2 regions of the Albibacterium sp. genome follow, and region 1 is predicted to be linked to the other one. Evidence: riboswitches for the same ligand, from Rfam matches in the RefSeq annotation. Region 1 holds a riboswitch; the other holds the start of a gene.
The links. A riboswitch is a leader RNA that binds a small molecule or an ion and turns the genes downstream of it on or off. The one in region 1 is predicted to bind cobalamin.
Positions count from the first base shown of each region.

Region 2: linked by a shared signal. The riboswitch ahead of metE (5-methyltetrahydropteroyltriglutamate--homocysteine S-methyltransferase) and the one ahead of VL047_RS10190 (ribonucleotide-diphosphate reductase subunit beta) in region 1 are both predicted to bind cobalamin.

Region 1 covers NZ_DATJCH010000022.1:25,953-32,330, reverse strand. The annotation lists gene lpdA (dihydrolipoyl dehydrogenase) at 1-1,098, opposite strand, end outside; gene VL047_RS10200 (SDR family oxidoreductase) at 1,304-2,164, shown strand; gene VL047_RS10195 (CinA family protein) at 2,157-2,669, shown strand; cobalamin riboswitch at 2,801-2,933, shown strand; gene VL047_RS10190 (ribonucleotide-diphosphate reductase subunit beta) at 3,057-4,031, shown strand; gene VL047_RS10185 (ribonucleoside-diphosphate reductase subunit alpha) at 4,053-5,699, shown strand; gene VL047_RS10180 (DUF7133 domain-containing protein) at 5,790-6,378, opposite strand, start outside.
Region 2 covers NZ_DATJCH010000012.1:799,270-805,647, forward strand. The annotation lists gene VL047_RS07510 (hypothetical protein) at 1-420, opposite strand, end outside; gene VL047_RS07515 (D-2-hydroxyacid dehydrogenase) at 541-1,473, shown strand; gene VL047_RS07520 (FAD-dependent oxidoreductase) at 1,572-3,104, shown strand; cobalamin riboswitch at 3,161-3,352, shown strand; gene metE (5-methyltetrahydropteroyltriglutamate--homocysteine S-methyltransferase) at 3,517-5,838, shown strand; gene VL047_RS07530 (MFS transporter) at 5,888-6,378, opposite strand, start outside.

The DNA of each region.
Region 1 (6,378 bases):
AGCTTCTTTAGCAGCTTTTTCAGTTAAACCTACCGAAGCAATCTCTGGTGTACAGTAGGTACAACCAGGTATATTACCATAGTCAATCGCTTGTACATCCATGCCCGCAATCTTTTCTACACAGGTAATTCCTTCAGCAGATGCAACATGGGCTAAAGCTTGTCCTTTTACGATATCACCGATAGCATATACACCTTCAATGTTTGTTTTGTAAAAATCATCAACAACAACATGTCCTCTTTCAGTTTTAACACCTACTTCCTCAAGGCCTATGTTTTCAATATTCGGAGTGATTCCAACAGCAGAAAGTACGATACTAGCTTCTAAATCTTGTGTTCCTTTTGCACTTTTAATAGAAACTTTATTAACCGAACCTGAATTCGTTACAGCTGTAACTTCTGAGCTGGTTAATACAGTTATTCCTGCTTTCTTTAAACTTCTTTCCAGTTGTTTTGAAACTTCTTCGTCTTCAACAGGAACAATTCTATCTAAGAATTCAACAATGGTAACCTTAGTTCCAATGGCATTATAGAAATAAGCGAACTCAACACCAATAGCACCAGAACCTACAACTACTATAGATTCAGGTTGTTTCTCAAGGCTCATAGCCTGACGGTAACCAATGATGTTTTTACCATCTTGTTTCAAATTCGGAAGTTCACGAGAACGAGCACCAGTAGCTAAAATAGTGTGTTTAGCTGAATATTCTTTAGTAGAGCCATCGGCATCTTTAACGGTAATTTTACCGCCTTTTTTGATACTAGCTGTTCCTAAAATAACGTCAATCTTATTTTTTTTCATTAAGAATTGAATACCCTTGCTCATCCCATCTGCCACTCCGCGGCTTCTTTTCACAATAGCCGGAAAATCCGCTTCTCCACCATTTACTTTAATTCCATAGTCTTCAGCATGGTTAAGATATTCAAACACCTGAGCACTTTTTAATAATGCTTTTGTAGGGATACAACCCCAGTTGAGACATATTCCACCAAGTGATTCACGTTCTATAATAGCTGTTTTGAAGCCTAATTGAGAAGCTCTGATTGCAGCAACATAGCCTCCAGGGCCGCTTCCTATAACAATAATGTCGTAATTCATGCTTTGATATTAACGTATAAAGATTTCTTAATAATGTTGTTAGATGCAAACTTACATATTTTTTTACTTTTTATAAGATATCCTATCTACCAAAGCAGCTTCATAGTTGATACTAAATAGACCCACAAAGTGAGATAAATTTATAAATATTATTAAAACAAGCAATCCGGCGATGTGTTATTTTATTGAATAAACAACCCTATTTATGAAAGAAACGAAAGATAAAGCACCGAAGGCTCAAAAGCAAGATAAGCAACCGGGCGATCAGTTTAAAATGGATCCTCAACCTGAATCTAAAGCAGATAATGCACAGGCGAAGAAATTGGAAAGCAAAGTAGCTATTATCTCTGGTGGGGATAGTGGGATCGGAAGAGCAGTTGCACTAGCTTTTGTAAGAGAGGGAGCACAGGTTTGTATTACATATTTAGATGAAGAGAAGGATGCGAAAGAAACAGAAAAGTTAATAAAAGAGGCAGGTGGCAATTGTTTATTAATTGCAGGAGATGTAAGAGATGATAAACACTGTGATGCAATTGTAGCAAAAACGATTGATTCATTTGGGAAATTAGATATTCTTGTTAATAATGCAGCTGTTCAATATCCTCAAAAATCTCTATTAGATATCAGCAACGAGCAACTTCAAAAGACATTTCAAACTAATATTTTTGCATATTTCTATTTAACAAGAGCAGCTTTACCTTATTTGAAAGAAGGAGCGTCAATTATTAATACTACTTCTGTTACAGCTTATCGTGGTAGTGAACATTTAATTGATTATGCATCTACTAAAGGGGCGATTGTAGGATTTACACGTTCGCTTGCTAATAATCTTGCAAAGAAAAATATACGAGTAAATGGAGTAGCCCCGGGACCCATATGGACGCCTTTAATTCCAGCGAGTTTCAGTAAAAAGAAAGTTGCTGAATTTGGCAAAGATGTCCCAATGGGCCGTCCTGGTCAACCCAATGAAGTTGCCCCTTCTTATGTGTTTTTAGCATCTGACGATGCTAGTTACATGACCGGTCAGATTATTCATCCAAATGGAGGAGAAGTAGTTAATGGATAAGAAAAGTGCGGAGAAATCTCTTTATGATAAAGATGATTTGCAACAGATTGCCTCTTTTTTGATTAAATCTAGGTCGACTTTATCTGTTGCTGAAAGTGTGACATCCGGCTGTTTACAAACTGCCTTTTCTTTAGCAGAAGGTGCTACCTTGTTTTTTCAAGGTGGCATTACGGTTTATCAAGGAGGACAAAAAACAAGGATACTTGATGTCGAGCCAATTTATGGAGAAGAGAATGAGTTTGTTAATTTTTCAGTAGCCTGTCAAATGGCTTTAGGTTCAAATAAGCTTTTTTTAAGTAATTATGCCATCGCTATTACTGGTTTTACTCAACCCATTCCTAATCACGAGTTCAAAAACCCCTATGCTTATTACGCAGTAGCAAAAGATCAGGAGATTATTTTAAAAGGTTTTGTAGAAGCAAAAAATAATGATTCTTTTAGCATACAAGAGAGCTATGCAAAACAGATTTTAAAGTTATTTAAGAATCTATTGAACGATTATTAACCTATTTTTCAACACAATACATAGTGATGCACAAGCTTTCCCAGTAGCATACGTTAATAAGTTTGCAATTGTTGATAAATACTTCTTAGGTAAATATTGCATTCGATTTTTAAAACAATAGTTTTGTCATGTAAAATCATAGCAATAAGGTATTGCACCAAGTAATAAAAAAAGGGGAATCGTGTGAAATTCACGAGCTGTTGCGCAACTGTAAATAGAGATTAACTCTCAAGCCAGACTACCTTCCTTATCCGCTTGACTTTGCTTTCGCAAGAAAAGTAAATGTCCGAATGAATCCAAGGGTATTAATTCCCTGTTTTTCGCTAATCCGTTTGTACATATTACTTTTTTAGCTTTTAGTTTTTAAAAAATTAAAAAGTTATTAATATGAGCATTTTCGACAAAAGGATAAACTACAAGCCCTTTGAATATCCTGAAATTTTAAGTTTTACAGAGGCAATTAATAAATCTTACTGGGTTCATTCAGAAGTAGATTTTACAGCAGATGTACAAGATTTCCATTCTCATTTGAGTGCTAATGAAAAGGAAGTTATTAAAAGAAGTTTGCTTGCAATTGCGCAGATTGAGGTCTCAGTAAAATCTTTCTGGGGTAACCTATATACACACATACCAAAACCAGAATTTAATGGTTTAGGAAGTACTTTTGCTGAGTGTGAGTTCCGTCATTCTGAAGCATATTCCCGACTATTAGATGTATTGGGTTACAACAATGAATTTTCGCAGTTAATTAATGTGCCTGTTATAGAAAAACGAATCGCTTATCTCTCAGATGCTTTAGTTTATAGTAAATCAGAAAATGAGAAAGAATATCTTTTCTCGCTGGTTCTATTTGCCATGCTGATAGAAAATGTTTCCCTTTTTAGCCAATTCGCTATCATACTTTCGTTTACTCGGTTTAAAGGAGTGATGAAAAACATCAGTAATATCATCGCTTGGACCTCTGTCGATGAGCAGGTTCATGCAAATGCCGGAATGTATATTGTAAATAAGATAAAAGAAGAGTTTCCTGAGTTCTTTGATGAAACTACTAAAAAAAGAATTTCAGAGATCGTTCTTCATTCTATTCAGGTAGAATCGGAAATACTTGACTGGATTTTTGAACAAGGTGAAATCGATATTGTCAGCAAAAAAAACCTCCTCAATTTTATGAAATATAGGGTAGATGATAGCTTGTTTAAAATCGGAATGCAAAAAATATTTAACGTTTCTGAGAGTGATTATCATCCCATGGTATGGTTTGAGGAAGAGGTTTTTGCAAATAGTATGGACGATTTTTTTGCAAAGCGACCGGTAGACTATACCAAACATGATAAAAGTATTACAGCGAATGATTTGTTTTAACTCTTAAATAATTAAGATACAATGGAAAGACTTTGGTGGTTGAATGAAGAAAGTCAACAAGTGCTCAATAGAGGATATTTGTTGAAAGGAGAAACAACAAAAACTGCTATTGAAAGAATAGCCACGGCTGCTGCAAAGCGTTTGTATAAACCAGAATTAGCTGAAGCTTTTATCGAAATGATAGAAAAAGGATGGATGAGTTTAAGCTCTCCCATCTGGGCAAATATGGGAACAGAAAGAGGTTTGCCAATATCCTGTTTTAATGTGTATGTTCCTGATCATATTGAGGGCATCACTCATAAACTAGGAGAAGTAATTATGCAAACTAAAATAGGGGGAGGTACCTCGGGTTATTTTGGCCATTTAAGAGAGCGGGGGAGTGCAGTAACGGATAATGGAAAGAGTAGCGGTGCGGTAAGCTTCATGAAACTATTTGATACTGCGATGGATACAATATCTCAAGGAGGAGTTCGTCGGGGTGCATTTGCTGCATATCTTGATATCGATCATCCGGATATTAAAGAATTCTTAGAGATCAAAAATATAGGAAACCCGATACAAAACCTATTTAATGGTGTCTGTGTCTCTGATTATTGGATGCAGGAAATGATTGACGGTGATACTGAAAAAAGAGTCGTATGGGCCAAGGTATTAGAAAGCCGTCAGCAAAAGGGTTTGCCCTACATCTTTTTCACAGACAATATTAATCGGAACAAGCCCCAGGTCTATAAAGATAAAAACCTAAAGATTCATTCAAGTAATCTCTGCTCTGAAATAGCCTTACCTTCCAGTTTCGATGAGTCATTTATATGCTGTCTTTCGTCGATGAATTTAGAACTTTACGACGAGTGGAAGGACACCGGAGCTGTAAAGCTTGCCATCTATTTTCTAGATGCAGTACTTCAGGAATTCATTGCTAAAACTGAAGATAACTATTATCTGGCTTCTGCTAATCGATTTGCAAAAAGACACCGTGCTTTGGGCTTAGGTGTTATGGGTTGGCATTCTTATTTGCAAAAGAATAAGATCCCCTTTGAAGGTATGGAGGCTAAAACTCTGACCACCATCATCTTTAAAGATATTAGTGAGAAAGCAGACAAAGCGAGTGTTGAATTGGCAAGTATTTATGGAGAACCAGAGATTTTAAAAAATTATGGAAGAAGAAATACAACTTTAATGGCAATTGCGCCTACTACTTCTTCTTCTGCAATCCTTGGTCAAACCTCACCTGGTATTGAACCATTTAGCAGTAATTATTACAAAGCAGGCTTATCTAAAGGAAACTTTATGCGTAAGAATAAATACCTAAAGCAACTTTTGATTGAAAAAGGTCTGGACAATGAAGATATCTGGCGTAGTATTATGCTTAATCATGGCAGTGTACAACATTTACCAGAGCTGTCTGCAGAAGAAAAAGCTGTATTCAAAACATTTAAGGAAATAAGCCAGCTCGAGATTATACAACAAGCATCTATCCGTCAAAAGTACATCGACCAAGCTCAAAGTTTAAACCTGAATATCCCTTCCAATCTTCCTATCAAGGATGTAAACATGCTGATGATTGAAGCATGGAAGCTGGGTGTTAAGACACTTTATTATCAAAGAAGCCAGAGCGTATCGAAAGAGTTTATTGCCAATATGGTTACCTGTGTAAGTTGCGAAGCTTAAGTATCCTATATAAATTTTACAGCTATTAAACACGGAGTCCGGCTCATAATTGAGCCGGACTCCGTGTTTAATAGCATATTTTGTTAATTACTATTTAGAAGCTAATTCAGTCTTCCCAGCCTGATAGAACTTCATACCCAACATCTTCCAAGGACCATCATCATCTGAAGTTCCGGTTTGAGTTATTTTTACAAACTTTGCTTTAACCGGATTAAAGGATATAGATGTTTTTCTCTTTCCTTCTCCTGCAGCTACTTGAGACCATGTTTTTCCATCAGTAGATACCTGTACAATGTATTTATGAGGAGAGGTTTCAAGAGTTGTGAATGTAGGTTGAGCAGGAGCCGCTCCTGCAGCGCCCATCGCTGGTGCAGTTCCGCGGATTCTTGTTGCCGGAGATTCAAAGTCTATGCCTGTTAACGTTGTTTCTGTTGGCATTTCTACTTGAAACCACATGTTTGGCGCTTGTTTAACACCGGTTGTCCATCCTTCAAAATTGAAAGCAGAACTTGGGGTTGCCTTACCACCTATTACAGTGGGCTGTGCATGGCTTGCAGTAATATTCCAGTTTGAAGCAGGCAACAATACAGTTGGTATGGTTGTAATCAGTTCATCGTAGTTATAAAGTGCTGGTTGAGAAGCTACCTTTGTTCTCATTTCGGCAACATCTTCTTTTGTG
Region 2 (6,378 bases), on a different contig from region 1:
CCGATCTAAGGAAAGCATGACATTGAAGTTAAACAGTCCTTTTTGACCAACTTTACGTTGGCCCATTGCCATAAACCAGTTGGGAGCATCAAACATATCTCTCCCCCGAGTGCCTTTGTTTCCTAAGTCTGACTTTGTATACCGCAAAGCAATATTTCCATGCAGCATATACATCCATTTTTTTGAATGAAGCATAATCCCATACATTGGCGATTCATCAGGAAGCCATGTTGTTCCTGATCCATTTCGCGCCATCGGTAAATTCAACGAATAAGAATGTCCCATAGGAACAGCCATATCATGCATCATATCTTGCATAGCCGTTGTATCAGCAGAATGGTGCATAGCGTGCTCATCCTGAGCATAAACACTGAATATATAGGTACTTAAAAAAGCGGCTAATATAATTTTGATTTTCATATAAACTCGTTTAATGATCGACAAAGATAAAGTGTAAAGCTCTGTATAGCTTATACATTTTTATAAAAGTCTTATATATATCCTTAATAATATTGATAACTTTAAGGAAAATCATGATCAATGAGAGTATTTATTTATACAGATCTTGACCAAAGTCTTCAGGATGAATTACGAGCAAAACTACCTGTAGAATCAGACCTGACTTTTAAAAGTAACTTGTCTGAATCTGAGATACACCATGCATTTAAATCTGCGGAAGTAATACTGGGCAACCCCCCTCCTTCCTGGTTCAAGGAACCTTTACCTTCACTTAAGTTCTGGCAGATAGATTCTGCTGGTTTTAATCAATATCAACATATTAAACTTGATAGTCTCATAGCAAATATGGGAGATCTGTTTTCTCAAGACTGTGCTGAAACCATTATTGGTGGCATACTTGCCTTCTATAGAGGGATTAATCATTTGATCCGTTTTCAAATTGATAAAGAATGGAAAGCACCAATGATCAGGCCTTCCATGGAAAGTTTAGGTGATAAAAGAGTTCTAATTCTTGGTAGTGGAACTATTGGCCTGGCCGTTAGAAGAGCACTTGCCGGTTTTGGATGTCAAATAAAGACAACAGCACGTAACAATCCCATAGCAGATTTCCACTCTTTTAAAGAGACTATAAAGGCGTTGCCAGAAACAGACCTTGTTATTAATACACTTCCAGGAGCAGCAGACCATTATGTTTCAAAAATATTTATAGATGCCATGCGCCAAGGGAGCGTGTATGCAAACATTGGAAGAGGTAATACAACCGACGAAGATGCTTTAATAGCCGGACTTGAGAGTGGAAAATTGGCAGGAGCTGTGCTTGATGTTACTGAAAAAGAACCATTGCCTGCAGATAATCCGCTTTGGGGAATGAAAAATGTTATTCTCACTCAACATACGGGCGGTAGCGGGAAAGAGGAAGTTATAGGTAGAGTTGAAAGATTTATATCTAATTTCTATCAGTTTATAAGAAATGAAAGAATAGATGACCGAATAGAATTACAAGCGGGATATTAGAGAAAACCAGCCAGAATTAGAAAATACTTTCATAGCCTTCAACAAAATTCATTTTTAAGGGTTTATTATATATAGTCAATAATAATAAATCAAAAGAAATGAAAAAAGAGCATGATTTTACAGAATCAGTATGGACTGCAAATATTAATTCCTCGAGATATCCAGCGTTAGCAAATGATTTAGAGGTAGACGTAGCTATTATAGGTGGTGGAATAACAGGTATTAGTGCTGCTGCCATGCTAACAGCTAAAGGAAAAAAGGCAGTTGTTTTGGAAGCACACTCAATTGGCAAAGGGTCCACAGGTTATTCAACTGGCAATTTATACGCAACTGTAGGTGAAAGGCTCAGTACAATCGATTCAAAACATGGGGAAGAAACGATGCTCCAGGTCGTTAACTCCAGAACATTTGCTATTAATTTCATTGAAGAACAGGTTAAGAAGCATCATATAGATTGTGAATTCCAACGTGTACCCTGGCATTTATTCACTACAGATTCTTCAAAAGACAAAGACGAAGAAGTAGAAAAAGAGTTTGATGCAGCTCATAAAGCTAACTTGGAAGCCATTAATTCAGTTCCTTATATATTTCCTTTTCCCGATATTTCTACCATAGCTACTATTGATCATCAGGCGCAAATAAACCCCTATAAATATGTATTGGGACTAGCGGGTAGCATAGATCCAACAAGGTGCCAGATCTTTGAGAACACCAAAGTTTTAAAAGTTGAAGATGGAACACCTTGCCTTGTTCATACTAACAACGGAATCGTAAAGGCAAAGCAGGTTATTATGGCTACTCACTCGCCGAAAGGAATTTACGAAGTACATACAGAAATGGAGACTTATCGTGAGTTTGCTCTGGCAGCAAAAATAAAAGGAAGTTTACCTTTAGAGGGAATATACTGGCATATTAATGATTCCTATCAATATTCAATCCGTCCTTATTCAAATGAAGAAGGAAACTTTTTGATAATAGTCGGAGAGCCCTATTTGGTTGGAACAATCAATAATACAGAAGAATGTTTGCAAAAGGTTGAGCAATATCTACATAAGCATTTTGATGTTGAAGATATTATTTACCGCTGGGCGGCACAAAACTATAAATCTGCAGACGGATTACCTTATATAGGGACAAGTCCATTACAATCGAATGTTTTCATTGCAACGGGATTTAAAGCTGATGGACTTGTTTACGGAACATTGGCAGCATCAATAATAACAGACACTATTTTTGGAGTAGAGAACGACTGGTCTAAATTATATGATCCTAAACGCTTTACTCCTCTTGCTTCAGCCGGGCAGTTTATAAAGGAGAATGTAAATGTCATTACTTCTTTAGTTAAAGACTATTTATTTTATGGAGAGGTTGATCAATTAAAGGAAATCAAAGCCGGTGAAGGGAAAACCTTGAAGTTAGATGATGAAAAAGTAGCGGCATATCGCGATGAAAATAATGAACTGCACATCGTTTCATCTGTTTGTACACATTTAGGTTGTATCGTTCACTTCAATAATGCCGAAAAAAGCTGGGATTGTCCATGCCACGGAAGTCGTTTTACCATTGATGGAGAAGTTATTGAAGGGCCAGCATATACGAACTTAGCGAAACCAAAAGATACACCTTCTTAATGTCTATGAAAATTATAGCATTTATTGTACCTTTGTTTCTTTAGTTCTTTATACATTCTTAATCAACCGAAGAAGGCTTTGCTTAGCTGCAAATTAATAGGGAATCGTGTGTAAATCACGAACTGTCGCGCAACTGTAAGTAACATAAAGTTTTTACCAATACAAGAATCCACTGTCTGAGCAATCAGAACGGGAAGGATGGTAAAAATGTTACAAGTCAGGAGACCTGCCTCATTCGAATTGACAATGCTTTCGCGATATGAAGCTACAGTCAGGTATGATACATTTTAATTCAGGTCCTTCTCCACTTATGAATTCTCTTTGTATCTCCCTTTCATACCATTCATTTCTCAAAGCATTGTGACTTAGCAAAGAACTTTAACAGATTTATTAATCTTTTAAAAAAACAACAATGCTAACTAACAATCTTGGCTACCCGCGTATTGGTAGCAATCGAGAACTCAAAAAAGCCTGCGAGCACTATTGGTCGGGCAAAACATCTCAACACGAACTTCTTCAGGTGGGTAAGGATATCCGCCAGCGAAACTGGCAATTACAGCAAGAAGCTGGTATTGATTTAATTCCTTCCAACGATTTTTCATTTTATGATCAGGTATTAGACATGACATTAACAGTTGGTGCAATACCTAATAAATATTATGAAGTTATACTAAACCGCAATAACTCAGAGATTGATCTCTATTTTGCTATGGCGAGAGGATTTCAAAAAGAAGAAGTGGATATAACTGCAATGGAAATGACTAAGTGGTTTGATACCAATTATCATTACATCGTTCCTGAGTTCCAAAAAAATCAGCAGTTCAAACTCTTTTCTACAAAAATTCTAGATGAGTTTCATGAAGCGAAACAATTGGGTATACTAACTAAACCGGTTATTATAGGCCCAGTTTCCTACTTGCTTTTGGGAAAGGAAAAGGAAGAAGGCTTTGAACGGATCGAACTGTTAAAAAATCTTTTACCTGTATACTTTGAAATCCTAAATAAATTAAAGGAAAATGGAGTAGAATGGGTACAATTTGATGAGCCATTCTTGGCAATGGACTTAAATGAAAAGGAGAAGGCTGCATTTACTTCTGTTTATACAGAAATCCATAAAAAATTTCCAGCGATCAATATATTGGTTGCTACCTATTTCGAAGGTCTGCGAGACAATACTCACTTAGCTGCTTCTTTACCGATAACAGCTTTGCATATCGACTTAATACGCTGTCCGGAACAATTGGATGAAGTGTTAAATATACTTCCTCCTCATCTTCAGCTATCCCTAGGTATAGTTGATGGAAGAAATGTCTGGAAGAACGATTTTAATAATTCCTTAGGATTGATAGATAAAGTTGTTCATAAAATAGGAACTGAACGTGTATTGATTGCACCATCTTGTTCATTGCTTCACTCTCCTTGTGATTTAACCAGTGAAACGAATGAGCTAACATTAACCCCGGAAATTAAACAATGGCTCTCGTTTGCAAGACAAAAAATCAATGAAGTAAAAATACTTAAGGAGCTGGCAGATGGGAACCAGAACAGTGATATTGCTGAAGAATTAAAGCAGAATCAAATTTCCATTGAAGCACGAAAGGTGTCTTTATTGATTCATAATCCATTAGTAAAAGAACGAGTAAGATCAATCAGAGGTGAAGATTCAAAAAGACGAAATCCTTTTATAATACGTAAACAGAAACAACATGAAGCATTAAACCTACCTTTATTCCCTACTACAACGATCGGTTCGTTTCCACAAACATCAGAGGTAAGAAATTGGAGGTCGCAATTTAAAAAGGCAGAAATCAATAAACAACAATACGAAGATTTGCTGAAGCAGGAGACTGAAAAAACCATACGCTGGCAAGAAGATATTGATATAGATGTACTCGTTCATGGGGAATTTGAACGCAACGACATGGTTGAGTATTTTGGAGAACAATTAGCCGGATTTGTATTTACTAAAAACGGTTGGGTTCAGAGCTATGGGTCACGTTGTGTAAAGCCTCCGATTATTTACGGAGATATTTCTCGTCCAAAAGCAATGACTGTTCAGTGGACTGAATATGCTCAAAGCTTAACGTCACGTTTAGTAAAGGGTATGTTGACTGGTCCGGTTACCATTCTTCAATGGTCTTTTGTTAGAAATGACCAGTCACGCTCAGAAACATGCAATCAAATTGCTTTAGCCATTCGTGACGAAGTAAGCGACTTAGAAAAGGCAGGCATTAAAATTATCCAGATTGATGAACCTGCAATTCGTGAAGGTTTACCTTTAAGAAGAGCTGATTGGCAGAATTATTTACAATGGGCCATAACTGCTTTTCGTATCGCCTCATCAAGCGTTGCCGATGAAACACAGATTCATACTCATATGTGTTACTCTGAATTTAATGATATTATCCAAAACATTGCAGATATGGATGCTGATGTTATAACGATCGAATGTTCTCGTTCAAAGATGGAGTTACTGGATGCTTTTGCTAAATTCAGATATCCGCATGAAATTGGTCCGGGAGTATATGATATTCATTCTCCGAGAGTTCCTTCAAAAGAAGAAATGGTCGACCTTTTAAAGAAAGCAAAAGCTGTAATTCCAGCTGATCAGCTATGGGTTAACCCAGACTGCGGACTAAAAACACGTCACTGGGATGAAACTAAAAAAGCGCTATTAGAAATGGTAGCAGCGGCAAAAGAACTTCGGGTAACGGAGAAAGAATTTGTTGCTTAATAAACTTAGGGATGAGGTATCTTCTTTTGATGGATACCTCTCCCCTTTTTTAAGAAACGTATCTGTCTTTTGATGATGCCAAACCAGATGTAAGTAAGAATATAGCCGCTACCAATAATAAAGCAAGCGGAACATACCAATTATGAGTTAAGCTATAGAGCGCCCCGAATAATGGAGGACCGCTAGCCGCTATCAAATAACCTACAGACTGTGCCATACCTGATAAATTTGCAGATTCAGATGGATGTTTTGTTCTAAGAATAAAGAACATGGTTACCAATGTATAAGCCAAGCCAAGGGATATTCCTACTATAATTACTGAGATCATAATGAATTCAGTCTTCCAAACAATTATTCCCAGCAAACCTAATAATAAGAGAATAAAAGTAACCCATATCAAAGAGGTTTGATCTTTCATCTTTCCGGCAACAATCGGCCCGATAAGCATAATAGGCAACTGACCCATTTGTATGTAGGAAAGCATCCAGCCAGATCTTTCAGCAGACATACCCCAGCTTTGTAAAACTGTGGGAAGCCAGG